One region of the Vreelandella sp. L-15 genome, then DNA from elsewhere that is predicted to be linked to it. Evidence: predicted binding sites of a transcription regulator. Region 1 holds the regulator's gene; each other region holds the start of a gene.

The links. The regulator FliA, encoded in region 1, starts transcription of late flagellar genes. The targets are predictions, from matches to a motif close to CTAAAGTTNNNNNNNNNNCNGCCGATA.
Region 2: a site for FliA is predicted at 1,103-1,129, ahead of fliD (flagellar filament capping protein FliD). Genes of this name have one in related genera too.
Region 3: a site for FliA is predicted at 1,363-1,389, ahead of AC13CY_RS00285 (DUF4019 domain-containing protein). Genes of this name have one in related genera too.

Annotation. Positions count from the first base shown of each region.
Region 1 is NZ_JBSXNN010000105.1:101,725-103,992, reverse strand. Features, by position in the region: gene AC13CY_RS17775 (hypothetical protein) at 1-13, shown strand, start outside; gene AC13CY_RS17770 (flagellar protein FlhE) at 185-535, shown strand; gene AC13CY_RS17765 (RNA polymerase sigma factor FliA) at 562-1,263, shown strand; gene AC13CY_RS17760 (motility protein A) at 1,303-2,118, shown strand; gene AC13CY_RS17755 (OmpA/MotB family protein) at 2,123-2,268, shown strand, end outside.
Region 2 is NZ_JBSXNN010000079.1:73,882-76,149, reverse strand. Features, by position in the region: gene fliD (flagellar filament capping protein FliD) at 1-1,020, opposite strand, end outside; gene AC13CY_RS11795 (UDP-glucose dehydrogenase family protein) at 1,198-2,268, opposite strand, start outside.
Region 3 is NZ_JBSXNN010000008.1:4,910-7,177, forward strand. Features, by position in the region: gene AC13CY_RS00275 (YehS family protein) at 1-462, shown strand, start outside; gene AC13CY_RS00280 (class I SAM-dependent DNA methyltransferase) at 459-1,214, opposite strand; gene AC13CY_RS00285 (DUF4019 domain-containing protein) at 1,435-1,845, shown strand; gene AC13CY_RS00290 (YqaA family protein) at 1,896-2,268, opposite strand, start outside.

The DNA.
Region 1 (2,268 bases):
GCTGGCGCGCTAGCGGCGGGCCAGGGTGCATGTGTCGCTCAAGGGGAGAGTTATGCAGAGTTTGGCGAGTTGGGTAAGTAACGCTAAGCAGATGGCTATTGAGGCGTTGATAAAACCTGCAAAGTTGTTAACAGTAAGAAAAATGGGCTGTTTAGGGCTAGTAGCAGGGTTATGGCTTTTCGCGTTGAATACGCAGGCCGCAACCGGCAGTTGGAGCAGCCAAGTGCCTAGTGTGATGGTAGCAATGAGCGACCGTACCAGCAGCAGCCAGGCGATAACCCCGCCAGCGGGCGTCCCACTGCGTAATGCTGTGCTGTCGCGAATTCAATGGCGCTTTGAATCACCGCCGGGAACGCCTGTGAACGCTTGGCTATGTCATCCTGAACGCTGTGTTGCACTATCAGGCATGCGCGGTAGCACGACCGCTCTATCGGGAATGTTGGCGAGCGCACCGCTGTACTTTCGGTTTACGCTGCAGCCAGGGCAACGCCCTGTGCGAGTACAGGGGTTACAAGTGATCGTGAACTATCAGTAAAGGTTGTTAAGCCGCGAGGCACGAGGATGTATACAGCACAAGGCAGGATCAAACAGAGTGAGCTGTTAACTCAATACATGCCACTGGTGAGACGTCAGGCCTTAACGCTGCAGGTAAGGTTGCCCGCGAGTATTGAGCTGGATGATCTGATCCAGGCGGGTATGGTGGGCTTGTTAGAGGCATTAGGGCGCTTTGATGCTGCCCAAGGAGCAACATTTGCTACCTTTGCAAGCCAGCGCATCCGTGGCGCGATGATGGACGAGCTGCGCACTCGTGACTGGCTGCCCCGCAGCGTACGCCGCTCGGCACGGGCGGTAGATGATGCTGTGCGTCGTTTAGAGCAGCAGCTGGGGCGCCCCCCGGAAGAGGGGGAGATTGCCCGTGAACTGGAGATGCCGCTAAGTGATTACCAGCAACTGCTCAACGATACCAATAGCGGGAAATTATTGCCGTTCGAAGAGCTCATTGCGGATGGCGGCGAGCCTGCGGGGGACGACACTCACCGACAGCCGTTTGAACAATTATTGGATGAACAGCAGCGGCAAACGCTGATCGACGCCATTGAAGCACTGCCCGAGCGCGAGAAGCTGCTAATGGCGCTGTATTACCAAGAAGAGATGAATCTAAAAGAAGTGGGCGCTGTGCTCGGTGTCACCGAATCACGGGTTTCACAGCTTCACAGCCAGGCGGTGAGTCGGCTGCGTGCTCGCCTACATGAGACTAATTAATCCTCTCACTCACTAACCATAACCGGCGAGGAGCCGTTGATGAATCCATCTACGCTGATCGGTATATTTGCCAGCATGCTGTTGTTGGTAAGCGTTTTATTTTTTACCGCAGAGTCTCCCGAGAGCTTTATTAACTTACCGGGGCTTGCCATTGTGGTCACTGGCACGCTGGCGGCCACGTTTATCAGCTATCCGCTGAAAGAAGTGCTGCGTGTGGTGCGTCTGGTTGGTTTAGTTTTCCGCCGTGAAAACACCTATGTGCGAGATGACATCAATGAGTTGGTTTCCATGTCGCGCCTTTGGTTTAAGGGGGATGTTAGAGCGGTTGAGAAAGAACTGGAACATACCCGTAATCCGTTTTTGCGCACCGGTATTCAACTGGTCATTGCGAATACAAAAGAGGATGAAATCTTCGACATGCTGCGCTGGCGTATTGCGCGGCTGAAAGCCCGCGAGCATGCTGAAGCCCAAATTTTCCGCACCATGGCCACCTATGCACCGGCCTTTGGCATGATTGGTACTTTGGTAGGCTTGGTCAACATGCTCGAAGTGATGGATGCGGGTGACCTGGAAGTAATTGGGCCCCGGATGGCAGTGGCGCTGTTGACTACTTTCTATGGCATCCTGTTGGCCAATTTGGTGTTTAAACCGATTGCCGTGAAGCTAGAGCGGCGTACGGAAGAGCGCCTTATCACTATGAACATGGTGCTGGAAGGCATTTCGCTAATTACCAAGCGCCGTCTGCCATCGTTTATTGAAGAGACGCTTAACTCCTTCGTAGCGAATTACCACGACGAAATTCGTGACTCGAACGTTAAGCCTCGGCCCGATATGGGTTCCGCATTAAAAGGGTAGCGCCATGCTCGACCGCGACTCACGGCATGCTTTGGAGCTTCCCGCCGAAGTGGGGGAGAGTGACGAGAGCTGGCTGACCAGTTACCTGGATGTATTGACGCTGCTGATTACCCTGTTTGTACTGCTGTTGGCGCTTACGCCATCCGGCGG
Region 2 (2,268 bases), on a different contig from region 1:
TAGCTTGCCGCTATCAATTTCCAACGTGCCATCGCGCTGTAGTGAAATACCGATATCCGTCAGCATGGAGAACTGGCCTTCGATACCTCCACCCAGCACACTGCGTAAACGAGACTCCACCGTGCGTACCGCACTGTCGCCCAGCAGCTCCCCAGCAGCGCCCGTTTCAGCATTAAAGCTGGTGAGTTCGCCAATGGTGCCTTTTAGATCGTTGTAGGCATCGACAAAGCCGGTTATCGCTTCGCGTACTGCACGAGTATCTTGCTCTACTGCCACGGTGCTATTTCCCTCTTCCTGAAGGTTCAGTGTTACTCCTTGAATGGCTCCCTCTACTTGGTTGGTAGGGCTAGTGATGGCCACACCGTTAACATTCAATTTCGCATCTTGGCCTGCTTGCGTAAACTCTGATTTCAACTGCCCGCCAAATTCCTCCCCTAGCGTTATGCCTGAGATAGATGCGTCTTCACCGGTTTGCGTGGAATTAAGCGCTAGCCGGTAATTTTCACCATCAAAGATAATAGAGGCAGAGACACCACTATCTTCTTTCGCGTTAATGGCATCGCGTACTTCTTCAAGCGTGCTGTTGGCAGCAATGTCTACCACAACGTCAGCTTGCTCAGCGCCTGCAAAGTTGAGTGTCAGCTTGGTCGCTTCTGTGGTCAGGGCGGCAGTTGAATCCGGCACGCTTTCGGTTGCCAGGGTGCCCGATGTGGCTAACTGAGTGACGGATACGTTATAGCTACCGGGCTGCGCTTCGCCATTGGCCGTGGCAGTGAATGCTTCACCGCTAACGTTGGTCGAGAGGCTCTCATACAGTGTGCTGTCGTTGAGAGCATCCGCTGCGTCCTGAAAGGCAGAAAGGGCCGTTTTCAGCTGGCCGTAGGCGGAAATTTTGGTTTGCTGGGTTTCCAGTTGTCGCTCGATGGGTTCCAGCTTGCCGCGTTCGGCTTCTTGCAGTTGGTCTAGCAAGCCGTTGAGATCAAGCCCTGAACCGATACCCAGTGATGAAATGGAAGCCATGCGTTACGTCCCTTTTTCGCGTTGTGCGGCCGTCTTACCGATTTTGCGGCAGCCATTATTCAAGTTAGCTAATTAGTGATTTATTCGGCATTGAGACTATTAACTTTAACAAATTTATTAGCCCTGGGCTTACCCATTTATCAGAAACAACAAACCAAAGCTATAAACCTATGTTTATTAAGACTTTCTACCGACACCCACATAGCAAACACCCGCCTCACTCAACGCGCTGGGTGCGTATAAATTACGCCCATCTACCACTAATTTATTGTTTAGCTGGCTTGCTAACCAAGTGAAGTCAACGGTGCGAAATTCTTTCCACTCTGTGCAAATAACCAGTGCATCGGCACCTTTTACTGCCTGTATGCGATCACCTGCGAGCATCAGGTCGTCACGCTCGCCATACAGCCTTCGGCACTCACCCATCGCTTCCGGGTCGAACGCTTGCACCTTCGCCCCTGCTGCCCACAGGGCTTCCATCAGTGCTCGGCTGGGCGCTTCGCGCATATCATCGGTGCCGGGCTTAAATGCTAGCCCCCAAATAGCAATCACTTTCCCCTCTAAGTTACCGAGGCTCTCTTGCAGTTTTATGTAAAGCGTTTGTTTTTGGCGCTGATTAACGGCTTCTACGGCTTTTAATAATTCCGGCGTGTAACCTAATTGCAAAGCAGCTTGCTCAAGGGCGTGCACATCTTTCGGAAAACAGGAGCCGCCATAACCACAACCAGGGTAAATAAAGTGATAGCCAATACGCGGGTCGCTTCCGATTCCCCGGCGTACATCTTCAATATCAACCTTTAAGCGCTCCGCTAAATTCGCCATTTCGTTCATGAAACTAATTTTGGTCGCTAGCATGGCGTTGGCAGCATATTTCGTCAGTTCTGCCGCTCGCACGCTCATAAACATCAGCTTGTCGTGGTTGCGGTTATATGGCGCGTAGCAGGCTTTCATGCGCTCTTTTACCCGCTCGCTCTCGGTGCCTACGATAATGCGGGCGCCGCGGGTGAAGTCGTCAATGGCAGCGCCTTCTTTCATAAACTCAGGGTTGGAGCACACATCGAAAGGGTGTTCAACCTTACGTTGCTGTAGCACGCGGCTGATGGTGTCTCTCACACGCTCGGCGGTGCCTACCGGCACCGTCGATTTATCCACCACCAGCTTATAGCCCTGCATGTGCTGGCCGATACTTTCCGCGACGCTTAATACGTACTGCAGGTCGGCGCTGCCACCTTCGTCTGGCGGGGTGCC
Region 3 (2,268 bases), on a different contig from region 1:
AACGATATTTTTCGCCGTATCCGCTACACCTTTGATTTAAAAGACAACACCATCGTCAAGATCTTCGCCCTGGCGGACGTGAGCGTGACCCAGGAGCAGGTGACGGCGTGGCTGAAAAAAGACGAGGACGACGCCTTCGTGACCATGAAGAACAAAGAGCTGGCGTCGTTTTTGAACGGTTTCATCAGCTTCAAACGCGGCAAGCGTGAAGGCCCGCAGCCTGCGCCAGAATCGCAGCTGAACAACAATATGGTGTTCCAGAAACTGCGTATCGCGCTGAACATGAAGGCAGAGGATATTTTAGAAGTGTTCGAGCAAGTGGGCTTGCCGCTTAGCGCACATGAGCTTAGCGCGTTTTTCCGCAAGCCCAGCCATAAGAACTACCGTGAGTGCAAAGATCAGATGCTGCGCAATTTCCTGATGGGCATTCAGCTTCAGCTGCGCCCGAACGATAAAGGCTAAGCGAGGCCCTCGCGCTTCACACACACGAAGATCGCATTGCCTGAGACGTTATCCCAGGGCGTGATGGTCTGGTAATCATGCTCAAACACGTGCACCTCGAAGGTAGGCTCCAGCAGGGCGATGAGTTCGCTAAAACTGACGGCCACCATGGGGTGCTCGTCGTACCACACCTTCGTTGTCTCCGCCGTGGTCTTTTCGATGCTCAGCCGCAGCGACTGCCGCTCCCCTTGGCCGCTGTAGTGCCACCCGGAGCGGAAAGTGAACCTATCCTCCGCCTGCTGGACCGTGTGCTTGACGAACAGCGCGTTGTCGATCCGCTGCTTATCCACCGCGTTGAAGCAGAACACGCCGCCCTCGTTCAAGGCGCGGTGGGCACTGGCGATGCAGTCGCCGAGCTTGTCCAGGCCATCGCTGTAGTGGATGGAGTAGAGCAAGCAGGTGATGAGATCCAGCGGTTCGTCGACCTCAAAGCTGCTCATGTCTTGCAGTGAGAAGTGCGCCTCTGGGCAGCGTTGGGCGGCGATATCCAGCATCGGTTGGTTAATATCCAACCCGCTGCTGGTGTAGCCAGCATCCAGAAAATGACGCACGTGAGGGCCGGTGCCGCAGGCTAAGTCCAAATGGCGTTTGCCTTCATTACCAAAAATTTGGTGCAGGCGACGAATGGCGTGGCTTTGGGCCTGGTAGTCGATGTCGACGCACATCAAATCGTAGTAGCCAGACAGGTCGGTGTAGAGCGCGTTGACGGACATAGTGGCCTAATGGTGAGGGCTGACATAAATGAGGAGGCGCATAGTAAACGAGCGGTTGGAGTTTGAGAAGGCGTAGGAGTGGCTTGGCCAAGCGGCGATCAAGTTTGCACTCTTTCACAGTCTGGCTAGCGCTTTAGGGTTAATGTGATTAAAGAAATCGTGTGATGGTCCGATAACTACTAAAGTCGCACGACACATTCGATTGCCATACGAGGCTGCCATGCTAAAACCCTTTGCTCTCATTCTCTCTGCGTTGCTCCTGGCGATGACTTCTTATGTACAGGCGTCTACCACCGAGGCGGCGGAAGCGGCCGCGCTCGCTTGGCTGGAAGCGATTGATCAAGGTGAATATGAGCAGGCTTGGGAAAAGTCGTCGCCGCTGTTGAAGACGCCGCTTTCTCCCACCATGCTGCAGCGCGTGGTGACGCTGGCCCGCAACGATTTGGGCAGCGTCGAGTCGCGGCGGCGCATCCGCATGTCGCAGTACACCTCGATGCCTGGGGCGCCGCGCAACGACTACAAAGAGTTCGCTTTTAAAACCCAGTTCACGAATAACCAGCGCGTGGTCGAAGTCGTCACGCCACATCTGGAAGAGGGCACGTGGCGAGTGAGCGGCTACTACGTGCAGTAACGTGATTCGCGCCCATCAATAGCCGCCAACGTTGGCGGCTATTGTGTTTTCTACACGATCAGCCCCGCCAGTGCCTGCATCCCCAGGACTAGCAGAAGCACCACACTGCCCAGCGCTAGGCTGGTCTTCAGCGCATGGCGTTTCCACATGCTTTCCACTCGGTGCCCAAAACGGTGTACCAGCCATGCTAGTCCGTAGTAACGCAGCCCGCGGGCGATGAGGGCGGCCAGGGCGAACAGCGCGATGGGGTAGCCCGAGAGCCCGGCGGTAATCATCGCGACCTGAAACGGAATCGGCAAAATGCCAATGGCGAGAATGGCTGCAAAGCCGTACTGGTCAAAGAAGCCTTGAAACGCCTGATAGCTCTGCTCCATCCCCATAAATTCGATAAACCACGTGCCGACGGACTGGTACAACACCATG